Prochlorococcus marinus str. MIT 0912: one gene and its partner. The protein of the gene in region 1 interacts with the protein of each later gene in a pairwise test. Links are inferred from orthologs where the notes say so. Each region holds a gene or a part of one and is shown on either strand. Other genes may lie near its edges. The genes, in order: ruvC and ruvA.

What was found.
Region 2: the proteins of ruvC (region 1) and ruvA interact in binary tests that used the Escherichia coli proteins (3 or more experiments, as listed by UniProt). The link is inferred for Prochlorococcus marinus str. MIT 0912 from one-to-one orthologs.

What each region holds. Positions count from the first base shown.
Region 1 is NZ_CP114783.1:688,165-697,032, forward strand. The notes cover bases 3,499-6,472. They hold ruvC (crossover junction endodeoxyribonuclease RuvC), read left to right. Parts: upstream 3,499-4,740; coding sequence 4,741-5,205; downstream 5,206-6,472. Other genes in these bases: O5640_RS04280 (serine hydrolase), read left to right, coding at 3,499-3,541; bchI (magnesium chelatase ATPase subunit I), read left to right, coding at 3,652-4,740; O5640_RS04295 (5-formyltetrahydrofolate cyclo-ligase), read left to right, coding at 5,234-5,830; O5640_RS04300 (SufE family protein), read left to right, coding at 5,876-6,340; O5640_RS04305 (homoserine dehydrogenase), read left to right, coding at 6,375-6,472. Outside these bases: imidazole glycerol phosphate synthase subunit HisH, read left to right, coding at 1-531; 16S rRNA (guanine(966)-N(2))-methyltransferase RsmD, read left to right, coding at 545-1,168; petG (cytochrome b6-f complex subunit V), read right to left, coding at 1,116-1,235; O5640_RS04270 (c-type cytochrome), read left to right, coding at 1,292-1,681; O5640_RS04275 (RNA methyltransferase), read left to right, coding at 1,685-2,422; more of O5640_RS04280, read left to right, coding at 2,477-3,498; more of O5640_RS04305, read left to right, coding at 6,473-7,691; O5640_RS04310 (hypothetical protein), read left to right, coding at 7,784-8,002; O5640_RS04315 (ABC transporter substrate-binding protein), read left to right, coding at 8,045-8,868.
Region 2 is NZ_CP114783.1:260,765-269,441, forward strand. Bases 2,804-5,586 are described here. They hold ruvA (Holliday junction branch migration protein RuvA), read right to left. Parts: upstream 4,641-5,586; coding sequence 3,966-4,640; downstream 2,804-3,965. Other genes in these bases: O5640_RS01380 (DNA polymerase III subunit alpha), read left to right, coding at 2,804-3,168; O5640_RS01385 (PAM68 family protein), read right to left, coding at 3,178-3,618; rpsO (30S ribosomal protein S15), read right to left, coding at 3,646-3,915; O5640_RS01400 (cAMP phosphodiesterase), read right to left, coding at 4,680-5,066; O5640_RS01405 (DMT family transporter), read right to left, coding at 5,063-5,586. Also shown: more of O5640_RS01380, read left to right, coding at 1-2,803; more of O5640_RS01405, read right to left, coding at 5,587-5,959; dnaG (DNA primase), read left to right, coding at 6,008-8,035; O5640_RS01415 (hypothetical protein), read left to right, coding at 8,058-8,357; O5640_RS01420 (serine hydroxymethyltransferase), read right to left, coding at 8,367-8,677. UniProt on the Escherichia coli protein: The RuvA-RuvB-RuvC complex processes Holliday junction (HJ) DNA during genetic recombination and DNA repair.

The DNA of each region.
Region 1 (8,868 bases):
ATCAAAACACTCAGGTCATGTGATGCCCTAATTCTCCCAGGAGTAGGTGCTTTTGATCCCGCAATGATGAATTTAAGACAAACGGAACTAGTACCTTCAATAATTGACTGGATAAATAACGGTAAACCACTTTTTGGAATTTGTTTAGGATTGCAGCTTTTATTTGAGACTAGTGATGAAGGTACTTCAGAAGGTTTAGGCGTCATCAAAGGTCATATTCGCAAATTGCCTCAAGAAAGAAATGAAAGAATCCCACACATTGGTTGGTCTCCAATATACAAAACAAACGAATGTCCTATTCTTGAAAATCATCCTGATTCAAATTGGATGTATTTCGTCCATTCATACTCAGCATGTCCTCTTGAACCAGAAAACATCGTAGCCACAACAAAATTTGGTAAAACTGACGTTACATCTGTTGTTTGGTACAAAAATACTGGGGCCTGTCAGTTTCATCCTGAAAAATCAGGAGTCGCAGGACAAAAACTTATTTTTAATTGGATTAATTGGTTAAAAAAAAGTAAATTTTAGCTTGAAAGGGAAATTGAAACTTATTTCTGGAAAAAGGATAGAAAGTCCTTTAAGCCAAAAGACAAGACCTACCTCCTCAAAAGTGAGAGAGGCAATAATTAATATTCTTGGAACCGAAATCAACGGAGCAAGCTGGCTAGATCTTTGCAGTGGAAGTGGAGCCATGGCATGTGAGGTGCTACAAAGAGGGGTAAAAAGGGTACTTTCAATAGAAAAAGACAGGAGAGTAGTAAAAATATGCAAAAAAAACCTTATGGATGTATCAAATACCATTGATCAGACAATACATATTCAAGTCATATGCAGTGAATTGATCTCATTTCTAAAAAAAGGACCAAAAAACATAAGAATTGATTTTATCAATGATTTTTCTAACTCTGAAGAAAAATTTGATTTTGTTTTTCTTGACCCTCCATATGAATCAAGGTTATATGAACTTTCTCAAGAACTTTTATTGACTAAACAATGGATTAAAAAAACATCAACTTTGATATGTGAATGCTCGTCAAAATCAATGCCAAGAATACATAATGGTTGGGAATTAAATAAAAAGAAATTTTATGGAAACACCTCTCTTCTTTTTCTTATTCCCAATCAGGCATTGAACTGCTTCGACGATACTGATTCCATGCACTAACAAAAAGGCCTAATAGTGTTATGGGAACTAGTCCAAGAACAATCCCACATAGCAGAGGCTCAATCATTGGCTCGCATTTTTCATCATTACTAGTATCAATTCTTTCATGTCAAAGAGGTTTTCGTGAATACTCCGTCATCAAAAGCATTAATTAATAAGGACCAAAAGATTAGCTCTTGGCGAATATTCTTATTATCCATAGCCACTGTCGCATGCCTTATCCTTTTTTGGAGAATGGAAGACTTTAAGCAAGATCCTTTCATAACTGAAACTTTATCTATTCAAGGTGAAGCTTTATCAGGAAGCAAATTATTTAAAATAAACTGTGTTGGTTGCCATGGGATTTCAGCTCAAGGTTTTGTAGGACCGGACCTCCACGAAGCGACTCAAGAGATGAGTGATAAAAAAATCATCAATCAAGTTATTCGGGGATTGACTCCCCCAATGCCAAGTTTTGAAATTGAACCTCAATCAATGGCGGATCTATTGGCATATATGCATTCACTCAACTAAATAGTGTCTACTAAAAAAACTCTAAAAGTTGTACTTGTTGAACCTGCGGGGCCAATCAATGTTGGGAGCGTTGCAAGACTATGTGAAAACTTTAGTGTTCATGAATTAAGACTAGTTTCTCCTAAATGCGATTATTTAGGTCTTGAAGCAAAAAAGATGGCTGTCAGAGGTGCGAAGATATTAGAAAAAGCAAAAGTATATAAGGATCTAAATTCTTCACTTTCAGACTGTTCAAGAATTATTGCTACTTGCGGAAGAAAAGAACATGGTGAAATTCCACTTAACTCAAATAAAGATGCTTTAAGCTGGGCTTTCAGATCAGAAAGAGAAGAGACAATAGCTTTAGTTTTCGGTAGAGAAGACCGAGGTTTGTCTAACGAAGAGCTTCTAAAAGCAAATAAAGTGATTAGTCTTAATACAAGCGAGCATTATCCATCATTAAATCTTTCACATGCAGTAGCAATTGTTCTTCATCAATTCAATCAATTTAATGAGCTTGATTTTTTAAAATCACATACAAAAACAAGCTCTCCTGCAAATTTAATTAAATTAGAAGATTGTATTAACGATGCAGGTAGTCTTCTATTTGATATTGGTTTCTTAATGAAACATACATATAAAGCTAAAATGACTAAAATCAAAAAATTGCTTTTAAGAGGTGAGATAAAAGATGATGAAGTTGCACTAATTAGAGGAATAATTAGCCAAACGAGATGGAAAATTAAAAATAAAAGTGATTAATTAAAATAACAAGCTACAATAAATAGCAGCAGGTTTATATTTTTTCATTTCAAAGTGAAAAGTCACCTCAAAGTTATAACAAATATATTTTTAACAAGCATAGGCTTATCAGTTTTACTTGGTAGTTTTCTAAGGTTTTTTGGCCCAATAAATCAAAATTATAACTTAAATAAAAAAATTAATAAAGTAGCGAACTCAAGTAGGTCAATTGAAAAAGAATTAAAAGCCAGAAAATCTAATTTGACATTATTTTACAATGATAAATTCGAAAAACTAGAAAAATTAATTACTCAATGGGAAAGGCTAATAATAAAAAATCCAGATCTTGATGTTAGTGCTTTTTTCTTATCATTAGATAAAAAAGTCTATGCAGAAATACAATCTGATAAAAAACTATCTGCAGCAAGCAGTATCAAGGTCCCTATTCTTATAGTTTTACTTAGAATGCTTGAGAAAAAAGAAATACATTGGAATGAAAAGTTGCAACTTTCAAAAGATATAATTGGAAGTGGTTCAGGCTGGATGGCATATCAAGATATTGGTGAGATTTTTCCTGTGTTTGAAGTAGCCACAGAAATGGTTAGAGTTAGTGATAATACAGCAACTAATTTACTAATAAAACGCTTAGGAGGAATCAACATAGTCAATCAAAAGTTCAAAGAAATTGGATTAAAAAATACACAAATAAATAACTATCTTCCTGATCTAGATGGAACAAATATGACGTCAACTAAAGATTTATCTTTAGCCATGGCCCTTGTCGATAATGGTTATCTACTTGATGTTAATTCTAGAGATATTTTCAGAGAAATAATGAGCAAATCAAAAACAAACACATTAATACCTGCAGGGATTTTAAAAGGTCTAGGGAAGGAATCTAAAGACACTGACTATCATCTTTCATTAAAAGGTTATTTAGTTCACAACAAAACTGGTGATATTGGAATTTCTTATTCGGATACTGCTTTAATTCAAACTCCTCATAACTCTAGGGTATTCGCAAGTTTTATAGTCCAAGGTCCTTTTAACGATCCAAGAGCACCCGAGTTGATAAGAAATTTATCGGCAGAATTGGTCCCTTTTCTATCGCCAGATCAAAAAACATCAAATCTAAATTAGATTTTTTACTGATTTAATAAACTTTTGCTTCTCATTATCATTTTTTTTTTGAACCATATCAATCTAAAGTGGCCTGGTTATGAAACAATCTTGATACCAGTACTAAGAAAGTGAGTTCAACTAGAAAACGCAGAGTTTTTCCATTCACTTCAGTGATTGGACAAGAAGAAATGAAGCTAGCGCTTCTTTTAAATGTTATTGATCCGAGAATTGGCGGAGTAATGATAATGGGTGATAGAGGCACTGGGAAGTCCACTACCATAAGAGCACTTGCTGATCTATTACCTGCTATTGAAGTTGTTGAAGGAGATCCCTATAACAGCTCTCTTGATGATCCAGATCTTCAAAGCAATGATGTTAGAGAGAGAATTGACAGTGGTAATGAAATTCGAAAAGGCGAGAAACAAGTTCCAATGATTGATCTACCGTTAGGTGCAACTGAGGATAGGCTTTGTGGAACTATTGATATTGAAAAGGCTCTTAGTGAAGGTGTTAGAGCTTTTGAACCTGGACTGCTAGCCAAAGCAAACAGAGGGTTGCTTTATGTTGACGAAGTTAATTTGCTAGATGATCACCTTGTCGACGTACTTTTAGACTCAGCCGCCTCAGGTTGGAATACAGTTGAACGTGAAGGTATTTCGGTTCGACATCCAGCGAGGTTCGTACTTATTGGTTCAGGAAACCCTGAAGAAGGAGAATTAAGGCCACAGTTACTTGATCGTTTTGGAATGAGTGTGGAAGTAAGAACAGTAAGAGAAGCAAAACTTCGCGTTCAAGTTGTTGACCAACGCACAGCCTTTGACAATGATCCTGAATCTTTTAATGATTCGGTTCAGGGGAACCAAGACGCGCTCCAACAAAAAGTGGTTGATGCCCAAAATTTACTTAACGAGGTTTCTATTGATGAAGATCTCAGACTAAGAATTTCAGCAGTTTGCGGTGAACTTGATGTTGATGGACTTAGAGGAGATATTGTTACAAATAGAGCAGCTAGAGCCCTTGCAGCCTTTGAAGGGAGAAAAGAGGTAACTGAAGAAGATATTGCTCGTGTCGTTTCGACAGCATTAAGGCACAGACTTCGAAAAGATCCTCTTGAACAAGTTGATTCTGGAGATAGAGTAATAAAAGCTTTTTGCAAAGTATTTGAAAGAAATGAAAGTAATGATGTATCTGAATTTGAACTAGCAACAATAAACTAAGTGAGAATAATAGGAATAGATCCAGGGTTAGCAAGAGTAGGTTATGGAATCGTTGATGAAATAGAAGGAAAAAAAATAATGCTTGATTGCGGGATTATAGAGACGGAATCAACACAAAAAGAGGAAGCTAGGCTTTTAGAAATTTCAAATGATTTAACCTCAATAATAAACAAATGGAATCCAAATAATGCTGCAGTAGAAAAGTATTTTTTTTATCGCTCGAGTACGACAATTAGTGTCGTTCAGGCTCGCGGAGTGATAATAATGACTTTAGGAAAGCACAATCTTCCAATTCAAGAATTCCCACCAATGCAAATCAAACTTGCTATGACTGGTTACGGTCATTCAGATAAAGATGAAGTATTAAGATCTGTAATGCATGAACTCAGTCTTACTTCACCGCCAAAGCCAGACGATGCTGCAGATGCACTAGCAATTGCACTTACTGGAATCTATCTTAAATAATTTAATCAATATTTAAAATTTATATTTTATGAAAAATAAATATGACGCTATAAAATCAATAAAAGAAATCAAAAGAAATAAATATAATTTAATCCGTAACTCAAATTCATCTTTAATACATGAAAAAATAAAATCAAATGTCAAATCAGCATTAAATATACTTTTAAACAAATATCATGATGAAGGAAAATATATAGGAATTTATTGGCCATTAAAAGGCGAGGTAGACATAAGATTTATTAAAGAAATTAACAATCAAAAAGTTGCCTTACCTTCGAGTTCAAAAACAAAAGGTATCACCTATCATCACTGGTCAAATAATCAACTAGAGATAGATTCAAACAGCATTCCTGCACCAATAGGAGAAGAGGCAATTAACCCCAATAATATTTCTATTTTATTTGTGCCCGCAATAGCTATAGATCAAGAAGGTTACAGATTAGGTTACGGAGGAGGATACTTTGATCGTCTTCGACAAAAAGATTTGTGGTTTTCAATTCCATCATTTGTAGTCATCAGTAATAATTGCATATCTAAAAAACCATTACCTAGAGAAAGATGGGACGTGCCATTTAATGGTTGGATTAGTGAAAAAGGTCTTCATCAAATTGAAGCAACTAAATAATTAGTTAGGCTTTAGTAAGATAAGTACAATTATTGACATGCAGAGGTGATTGAAATCAAAGAAAAATCCTTCATCAATACTTACGGGAGTGATTCATTAGATAATCTTATAGAGCGTCTACAATCAACTTCAGATCCCAAAAGGCGATACGAATATATATTATGGCTAGCAAAAAGTTTGCCTTTGCTAGATGAAGATCTTCACCTAGAAACTACTAAGGTAAAAGGTTGCATTTCAGAAGTATATGTTCTTGGAATTCTATTAAATGGAAAAATTCAATGGAAAGGATATTCGGATGCGCTCATAACAAAAGGATTGCTAGCTTTTCTAATAAAAGGTTTGAATGATCTAACACCTTATGAAGTACTCTCTATAAGTGAGAAATTTATTGAGATGACAGGACTAAGTAAAAGCTTAACGCCATCGAGAGCGAATGGTTTTCTCAACATATTCCTAAAAATGAAAGCTCAAGCAAAAAACCTCTCAATATCAAGCTCTGACAATGAATAAATAAGCTTTAAACAAAATCATCGCTCAAAAAAACATGAAAAAAGTTGGAATCGGTTTACTTGGCCTAGGGACTGTTGGTCAGGGTGTTGCAAATATCATTAATCAACCAAAAGATAGACATCCTTTGGTTGGAGAACTTGAACTTATTGGTATTGCAGTCAGAAATATCAACAAGAAAAGAGATATATCTATCAATGATTCAATACTTACGACAAACCCAAAGGAAATAGTAAATAATCCCAATATTCAAATAGTTGTTGAAGTAATGGGCGGTATAGAACCAGCAAAATCATTAATTATCCAAGCCCTTAGAGCAGGCAAATCTGTTGTTACTGCTAATAAAGCAGTAATTGCAAGACATGGTGAAGAAATCTCAAATGAGGCGAAGGCCGCTGGGGTTTATGTCCTCATTGAAGCAGCAGTAGGAGGAGGGATTCCAATAATTGAGCCTTTAAAACAATCTTTAGGAGGTAATCAGATAACCAAAGTAAGCGGCATTATCAATGGAACAACTAATTACATACTCTCCAGAATGGATAAAGAGGGAGTTGACTATGCTGAAGTTTTAAAAGATGCCCAAGCGCTTGGATATGCAGAAAGTGATCCTGCGGCTGATGTAGAGGGATCAGACGCAGCTGACAAAATTGCAATTCTTAGTGGCCTTGCTTTTGGTGGAGCAATTAATCGAGCTGAAATCCCAACTACTGGCATAAACCTACTACAAGCCATAGATGTTAATTACGCTAGAAAGTTAGGTTATGGAATTAAGCTTTTGGCAATATCAGAGAAAGACAAAACTCAATCACCTCCTCCAAAGAGTCAACCATTATCTATTTGGGTTGAGCCCACATTGGTTCCAGAAGAAAATCCATTAGCAGGCGTAAGTGGAGTAAACAATGCAATACTTGTAGAAGGAAATCCTATTGGCCAAGTAATGTTTTTTGGGCCAGGTGCTGGATCCGGTCCAACAGCCTCAGCTGTAGTTGCAGACATACTTAACATCGCAGGTATTCTTTCTACAAATGAAGACAAAATATCCAACCTAGACCCACTTCTATCTGCAAAAAGTTGGAGAAGTTGTCACGTTTCAAAAAAGGAACAAATAACTAAAAAGAATTACATACGGCTAATCGCCGAAGATAGTCCAGGCGTAATTGGGGAAATAGGCACTATTTTTGGACAGAAAAAAATATCTATTGAATCAATTGTTCAATTTGACGCAACAGATAAAGAAGCTGAGATAGTAGTTATTACTCACAAAATCAGGCAAGGAGAACTTGAAGAGGCTCTAATAGATATAAAAAAAATGTCACAAGTTAAAAGAATTGCAGCAACCATGGGTTGCCTTTAGCTCACGAAAACTAGTCAAATCAAAATTAAGTTGCTATTCATATAAAAGAACAAAGGAAATTTTAATTTAAATTTCTTTTTCGATTCCAAACCATGACAACATCTAAAAACGTAATTGAAAAAATCAGAAAGGAAACAGAAAAAAATATTAATCAAGGAGATTGTGTTTATTTAAAGAATCAAGAAAAACTTTTTCAAGTATTAGGAATAGACAATGCTTATGAAAAATGCTGGGTTAGAGAATGGCCACTTAATCCAAATGGATCTCCAGTTTTCGAGATATCAATCAAACAAGTAACTACGAATCAATAAAGATTTAATTGAGATAGAAATTAATATATAATTATAAAATAAATGTTAAAAATGAATTATATAAGAAACATTTTAAAAGTCTTAAGTATTACATTAATTATCTTCCAGTTATCATGCGTTCAAAATAAGAAAAGAGAAAATATTATTGTTGCAAGTGCAGGTAAAATTGAATCCCTTGATCCTGCTCAGGCAAATACTCTTAGGACACTACAAATATTAAGCGCTCTTGGAGATACTTTATACAAAATAAATAAGGAAGGAACTCTTTCCCCAAGTCTAGCTATAGATATACCAAAAGTAAGCAAGAATGGTTTGCTAATAGATATTCCACTCAGAGAAAATATTACTTTTCACGATGGAAGTATCTTCGATGCTAAAGCGATGAAGTTTAGTCTCGACCGCTTTATGAAAATAGGAACCTTAAAGTATCTATTAAATGACAAAATAGAAGCTATTGAAGTCATAGATGAATTTCTTCTAAGGATAAAATTAAAAAAACCATCAAGTTCAATAAAAACTCTTCTAACTTCAGTAAATTTAACTCCTGTATCGCCTAATTCATATTCAGATTACAAAGATAAATTCAATAATAAAAGCTTTATAGGGACTGGTCCATATTTCTTAGAAAGTTTTAGTTCTAGTCAACAAATAATTAAGCCATTCAATAAATATTGGGGTAGTAAACCACTCAACAAAGGTATTGACTTTGTAAATTTCAATAATTCAAGTACTCTTTTTGGCGCTATTAAAACCAATCAAGTTGATGTTTTAATATCAAATTCTATAGCTGATATGCATCGTTTGTCATTAAATAACATGGCTAATAAAGATAAGCTTAATTCAGGAGAAGGTGCACCAACATCAAT
Region 2 (8,677 bases), 430 kb from region 1 along the record:
TTTTCAAGACCATGTATAGATAAGTCTTTATTTAAAAAATATAGTGAGGGATTAATTTGTTCAACAGCTTGCTTAGGTGGTGAAATTCCACAAGCGATATTAAAAGGAAGAAGTGATGTTGCTAGAGAAGTAGCCTCTTGGTATAAAGAAATTTTGGGTGATGATTTTTATCTTGAAATTCAAGATCATGGATCTATTGAAGATAGAATTGTTAATAGTGAAATAGTCAAAATATCTGAAGAACTTGATATCCAAATTATTGCTACCAATGATGCACATTACGTATCAAAGAATGATATTGAAGCACATGATGCATTGATTTGTGTATTGACTGGAAAATTAATTAGTGATCACAAAAGATTGAGATATACAGGAACTGAATATATTAAATCTGAGAAGGAAATGAGAAGTTTATTTACTGATCATTTAGACATGAATGTTATAGATAGTGCAATAGATAATACTGTTAAACTCTCAAATAAGGTTGAAGAATATACGATATTAGGAACTTATAAAATGCCAAATTTTCCTATACCTAATGGATCTAATCCTATCGATTATCTTAAAGAGATAACCATTAATGGTTTGATGGAAATATTAGATATTTCTAAATTTGAAAATTTTCCAAGTGCTTATAAAGAAAGACTTGAATATGAGTTAAGCGTTATCGAACAGATGGGTTTCCCTACATATTTTCTTGTCGTATGGGATTATATAAGATTTGCAAGAGAACAAAACATTCCTGTAGGTCCAGGTAGAGGTTCAGCAGCAGGCTCTTTAGTCGCCTTCTCTCTTCACATAACTAATATTGATCCAGTTGAAAATGGATTATTATTTGAAAGATTTCTCAATCCTGAAAGGAAGTCAATGCCTGATATAGATACTGACTTTTGTATTGAAAGACGTGGCGAAGTTATAGATTATGTTACTAAAAAGTATGGCGAAGATAAAGTTGCACAGATAATTACATTTAACAGAATGACATCTAAGGCTGTTTTAAAAGATGTTGCTCGTGTACTTGATATTCCCTATGGAGATGCAGATCGTTTAGCTAAATTAATTCCAGTTGTGAGAGGTAAGCCTGCAAAATTATCATCTATGATTTCAAAGGAATCACCAAATAAGGAATTCTATGAAAAATATAATAATGATTCAAAGGTAAAAAAATGGGTTGATATGGCAATGAGAATAGAAGGGACAAATAAGACTTTTGGTGTTCACGCAGCAGGTGTTGTAATAGCCGCTAATTCACTTGATAATTTAGTTCCTCTTCAAAGAAATAACGATGGTCAAATAATCACTCAATATTTTATGGAAGATATTGAATCACTTGGTCTTTTGAAGATGGACTTTTTAGGACTTAGAAATCTTACAATGATCGAAAAGACAATTAATTTAGTTGAGAAATCTATTGGTAAGAGATTAAATCCTGATTCTTTGCCTTTCACTGATGAAAAAACATTTGAATTACTTTCTAGGGGAGATTTAGAAGGGATTTTCCAACTTGAGTCTAGTGGAATGAGACAAATAGTAAAAGACCTAAAACCCTCATCTCTTGAAGATATTTCTTCAATACTTGCCCTTTATCGTCCCGGACCTCTTGATGCAGGATTAATTCCTAAATTTATAAATAGAAAACATGGTAAGGAGAGGATTGATTTTCAGCATCAGTCACTTGAGCCTATCTTAAGTGAGACTTATGGGATTATGGTTTATCAAGAGCAGATCATGAAGATTGCTCAGGATTTAGCGGGATATTCACTTGGGCAAGCAGATTTATTAAGAAGGGCAATGGGTAAGAAAAAAGTATCCGAAATGCAGCGTCATAGAACGCTGTTTGTTGATGGGGCTGTTAATAATGGCGTTTCAGACATTATTGCTGAACAATTATTTGATCAAATGGTTCTATTTGCTGAATATTGCTTTAACAAAAGTCATTCAACTGCTTATGGTGCAGTTACTTATCAGACTGCTTATTTAAAAGCACATTATCCTGTCGCTTATATGGCAGCATTGCTTACCGTAAATGCTGGCTCGGCTGACAAGGTTCAAAGATACATTTCAAACTGTAATTCAATGGGCATAAACGTAATGCCGCCAAATATCAATACTTCTGGTGTTGATTTCACTCCAAAAGATAATTCAATTCTTTTTGGTTTTTCAGCTGTCAAAAATTTAGGTGATGGTGCAATTAGAAAAATTATTACTTCTAGAGATAAAGATGGAGATTTTACTTCTTTAGCACAATTTTGTGATCGAATTTCACTTGGTGCCGTTAATCGAAGAGGACTTGAGGCTTTGATACATAGTGGAGCGCTTGATTGTCTTGATGAAAATGCAAATCGCGCTCAGCTTATCGCTGATTTGGATTTAACTATTGAATGGGCTTCTTCTAGAGCAAAAGATAGGGCTAGCGGCCAAGGTAATCTTTTCGATCTTTCTACTTCCAAAAACAATGAATCATCACCGACTGATGATTATTCATCTTCTCCAAGGGCGAAACAAGTCAACGATTATCTTCCTTCAGATAAACTTAAATTAGAAAAAGAGCATGTTGGTTTCTATCTGTCTGATCATCCTTTGAAGCAACTTTCAGAACCTGCAAAATTGATTGCTCCTATCAGCCTTGGTTCTTTAGATGAGCAGAAAGATAAGTCAAAGGTCAGTGTTATTGCAATGATTCCAGAAATGAGAGAAGTTACAACCAGGAAAGGTGACAGGATGGCGATTATTCAACTAGAGGATTTGACTGGTTCTTGTGAAGCGGTTGTCTTCCCAAAAAGTTATGAAAGATTATCTGATCATTTGATGGTAGAAACGAGATTATTGATATGGGCAAGTGTAGATAGGAGAGATGAAACAGTTCAATTGCTTATTGATGATTGTCGTGAAATTGATGATTTAAGATTTCTCATGATAGATCTTCGTCCTGATCAAGCTACAGATATCAATGTTCAGCATAAATTAAGAGAATGCCTTTCTAAAAACAGACCTGCCAGAAATGAATTAGGTGTACGAATTCCTGTAGTTGCTTGTCTTAAGGACAACAATAATACTAGGTATGTAAGGCTGGGTGATCAATTTTGCGTTAAGGACACTGACCTAGCTTTGGATTCACTTTCTAAGAATTCCTTCATTGCAAGATCAAGTCAAAGTCTTGTAATTTAAATTTTACTTTTAACTAGAAATATCTTTTTTACTTGTTTTGAATGCATCTTTCATCCTATTGATGTTTGGCTTTATGTTTTCAAAACCAAGAAAACTTCCTGGATTAAAATCCCAACTCGCGGAGAGTATTCCATAGCTTAATCCTAATAAGCCGACAAAGAAACAAAATGCTGAACTGACAAGAGTGACTGTTGGAGATATTTCAGCAATACCTTTGCTTATTAAAAAATAACTCCCAATAAATACTCCCATGCCACTTAGCGTTGGGATACCTGTAGTAAAAGCTATTCTTCTTGCCATTCTGTTTGCAACATAGCTTGGTATTCCTGCTTTCTTGCTACTACTTTTTGAAGATTTAGGCGCACTTATTTTTGGAGCCGAGTTATTGCTGGAGAATCCTATTTTTACTTCTTTAGGTTGGTCCTTTTTGTTTTTTTTCGCACTTTTCATTAGCTTCTAGCGATCTAATACCAGTAATTATCCTCTAATAGCTAATTTTTCTATGAGCTCTGTATATCTTTTTTCACTTTTAGTTCGTACATAACCTAAAAGTCTTTTGCGCTGTCCAATCATTTTGAGCAATCCTTGTCTTGAGGAGAAATCATGGATGTTGCCCTGAAGATGTTTGCTTAATTTTGAGATCCTTGTAGTAAGCATCGCAACTTGAACTTCTACTGAACCAGTATCAGTTGGATGAACTTGATGGGTGTTGATTAGCTTTTGTTTCTCTTCTGTGTCAAGTGACATTTGTTTGACTTTTCTTATTCATCAAGTCTAATTTAATCCCTAGCCTTCTATCAAGTACTCTTTTCACTCAATTTCATAAGAATCTCTTTGAGATGTTTATCCATTAGCTCAGCTTTTTCTTCTGAAGATAGGGAATTCAATAATAAAGAATTTTCTTTCTCTTTGGTTGTTATTATTTTAATTGAATCTTTTATTTCATTATCTACATAGCCAAGTGAATTTAGAATTAAATATATTTCATCTATATATTTAGAAAATTGATTAGTTTCTATGACTTTTTTATCGTTATGACTTGTTTTATTATTATCTATAAATCTATGAAGTTTATTTTTTAGCTCAACTATTAATCTCTCTGCGATTCGTTTACCTATTCCCTGAGAATTTGTTAATAAATTAGATTCTTTATTTTCTATTGCATTTACTAATTGATTCACCTCAAAGTCCTCTAATAATGCCATACCAATCTGAGCACCTATACCATTTACACTGATGATTTCCCTGAATAAATCTCTTTGATTAACCTCCATAAAACCATATAAATTCGTTGCATCTTCGCGATCTATCTGATGAATCCATAATTCAATCTCATTAGAATCTTCAGCTTTGCCTATCTGTTTTGGTAATAATTGTATTTCATAACCAACACTACAAACATTTAGAACAACTCCTTTTTTGCTCGATATTTTCCAAGTTTGTATTACTTCTCCTTTTAACCAGCTAATCATTATTATTTTTGATTAAATTTCTGTGATTATAAAATTTAGTCAACCACCATCAATCTGACATCCAACCATTGAGCCTCCTACTAGACCCGCAGGAATTGCCCACCATCGATCTTTTCCTCTTGATATTGCCGTAGCGAAGCCAGCACCTAAAATGCCCCCTGCAATTTTACCTTCAGAGCAATCATTGTTATCAAATTCATTATTACTGTTTACCGAGCCAACACCTGGACATGGGACTTCTACGGTTTCTTCCCATTTTTTGACATACCCTGGATCCATTCGAGTCCCTGGAATATATTCTTCTCTATATTCGTTTCTTGTACAAGTTCTACTTGATGAGTAACCTCGCTGATATTCATCTGCAACAATCGATTGTGTTCCAGTGCAAATGAGAACTATTGAAAACATTAAAGATTTACAATTCATATTTTTTCTTGAGAGGTATTGGATGCACTCATACTAATAATAGTGGAAATAAGTACACAAAAACCACCTAAGTAAATTGAACTTGTTATTGTTTCTTCGAAAATCAATACACCCCATATACTTGCAAAGATAACCTGCGAATAATTTAGGGAAGTTGCTTGTCCAGCGGGTAGAAGTCTTAAACCCTCTGTTATACAGAGTTGACCAATCTGAGTAAAAATACCAATACCTATAATCCAAAGCCAATCAGTTCCAATTGGCAATATAAAATCATTAATAATAAAAGGAATAGATAAGGGGATAGAAACTAAAGGAAAGTAGTAAATAATTACAAGTGGGTGTTCTTTGGAAGATAGTTTTCTTACACATATATAGGCTAGTGATGTCATTAAGGCCCCTAATATCGCAATGATTATTGCTAAGGCTGTCTCTGTAATATTATTGTTAGAGTTAAATTCTGGTTGACTAACTAATACAATTCCTATCCAACCTATAATGATTGAATATAGTATTCTCTTTAATATAAACTCCTTTAGAATTATGTATGCACATATCACCGTAAAAGTAGGATAAATGTATTGTATTACGGTCGCTGTTGCTATGGGTAATATTGTAAGAGCTTTGAAGATACAAAATAGTGCAACTGTTCCTAGAAAACCCCTCGTAATCAATAATCTTTTCTGATAACCCCAAGGGTTTATTTTATTTTTATATAAGAAAAATCTTGTTATTATTATACTTATAGTAGCCCTAGCAAAAACAAGTTCTGAAATAGGTATCCTTCCTCCAATAGCCTTAACACAAACACTCATAAGGCTAAAGGCAAATCCGCTACCTATTAAAAATTTGACCCCTTTTAAATTTTTTTCATCTGTAAACTGTTTTTCTCTCAATTTCTAAATCTCTTAACTAAATATTTAAAGATCAATTAAAATTATTATATGGCATCTGCTCGACTACATCCAAGGACTATTGAGTCTGTTAAAGAGCGTGTAGATATTGTTGATGTAGTTGGTGAACACGTTGTCTTAAAGAAAAAAGGTAAAGAATATGTTGGAATATGCCCTTTTCATGATGATAGTAAGCCTTCAATGTCAGTAATTCCTGGCAAGCAGTTTTATTATTGTTTTTCATGTGGAGCTGGTGGTAATGCGATTAAATTTTTGATGGAGTTTCAGAGGCAAAGTTTTAGTGATGTTGTGCTTGAACTGGCTAAAAAATATCAAGTACCAATTGATACAGTTGAAGGACCTCAGCAAGAAAGACTCAAGCATCAGATTTCACGTAGAGATACACTTTATCGTGTTTTGAAACTTGCTACAGGTTGGTTTAGAAATCAATTAAATTCTCCATGTGGAGAAAATGCTCTTAATTATCTTAAAAATAAACGTCATTTAAGTGATGGTACTCTAATCAATTTTGAGCTTGGATTCGCACCAGATAACTGGGATTCATTGCTCCAATATTTTGTAAATATAGAAAAAGTCAGTGTTGAGATTCTTGAATCGGCAGGATTAATTGTTCCTCGAAAGGGAGGTAATGGTTTTTATGACAGATTTCGTAATCGTATTATTGTTCCTATACATGACAGGCAAAAAAGAGTTATTGGTTTTGGAGGGCGAAGTCTTGATGGTTCAGAACCTAAGTATTTAAATTCACCTGAGACTGAAATCTTCGAAAAAGGTAAAAATCTTTTTGGTTTAGACAAATCAGCTCTTTCAATTAGGAAAAAAGATTATGCAGTTGTTGTTGAAGGATATTTTGATGTAATGGCACTTCATGATTCTGGTATTACAAATGTTGTTGCCTCTTTGGGAACTGCATTAAGTAGCAATCAAATAACGCTTCTTTCTCGTTCTACAGATAGTAAAAAGATCCTTCTTAATTTTGACTCAGACAATGCGGGAATACGAGCTGCTAATCGAGCTATTAGTGAGGTAGAAAACCTTGCTATTCAAGGTCAGCTTGACTTAAGAGTTCTTCAATTACCTTCAGGTAAAGATCCAGATGAGTTCCTTAAGGATAATCCACCATCCGAATATGAAGCATTAGCAAATAAATCACCTCTCTGGATGGATTGGCAAATAGATCAATCATTGAAGGATTTAGATTTAAATCAATCTGACCAATTTCAGGAAGCTGTTAGTGCTTTAGTAAGTCTTCTTGGCAAGCTACCACAAACTGCTATCAGAACTCATTATCTACAGAAGGTCGCGCAGCGTCTTAGTGGAGGTCAAGGTAGATTCGCTCTACAACTAGAGGAAGATTTACGCAATCAAATTAGTGGCCAAAGATGGCATGGTCGTTCTAAGAAATATGATAAACCTCAAGAAATTAGTCTAAGAGAAAGAAGCGAAGCAGATATACTTTTTACTTATATTCACTGTCCTAATTATCGATCTTATATTCGTTATGAATTGCGGCTAAGGGACTTAGATAATTTTACAATCAATCATCATAGAGCAATATGGTCAACTATAAGTAATATTGAGGAGGATAAGTTCGGTTCTGATACTGTTGAGAATATTAATCGTTCTAATGATTCAAATAATATTTTAGCTGATGTCGATTTAATTAAAAACTTGTTAGATAACTTCCTCATTAATGATAATGAACATCTTCCTAAACTTAACCCTTTTTTAGAGAGCACTGAACTTCGCTTAGCTACACTAAGCGACCCCGAGTCCCTTATTCGTGGATCTCTAGCTGCTCTTGAAAAGCAAAAATCTTTAAAGCGTTGTAGACACTTAATTGAGGCATGGAGCTCTCAACGATTACAAACTCTTGAAAACTGTATTGCCTCTCTTATTGTTCAGGAAACTTCTCAACCTAGTAATACATCTGATATGGAACAGAAAGTTATTAGCATGTTTGAAGAGTTAAATAATGAAGCTATAAACTTTCAACAACTTTATTATGCTGAGAGAAAACATATATTAAATTTAGATAAACAGCGATGTTATAAATGATTTTATATAGTTATATTTATCAATGAAAAACTCCTCTCCATTTAAATTAGATGAATGTTTTTTATCTAATGAACTTTGGCCTAATTTTATCAACAAAATTGGATTTATTAAAGCAAATTTAGCTATACGTCAAGCTCTCGATCTTCAGAGAATGCAGGGATCGACTTCTACTCTCCCTGTTCTTATCCTCGAGACCTGTGGAACTGCTCTTATTAATTCCAAGGCTGTTAAGACTTATATTGGTCTTTCTTACTTAGATCAAGGAATGGTTTTGATTTTTAGTAGTAAATTAAATGCCATTCAATTACTTAGAGAAAATTAATATAACTAATTATAGACAATATTTTTTTAATTCTTTCTCTACTAATTTTGGTTTATCTTCTAATATATATGCTTGCCTCTCTTTTTCTTCCTCTCCAGATATTTTTATAGATCCATTTAAGGCCTTCATCTTTGAGGCATTCATTAAAAACTTTTTCTCTATTTTTAATATATTTCCATTATTGCATTCTTGAGCAACATGAACAGCTTCATGTCTTAATGCTTTTTTTATATGTAAGGCTGTCCTTTCGAATATATCTTTATCTCTTTTTTTTATAAGCGTATAACCCTCTCTCCTTTTAGCATTTTTTGTACAAAGTA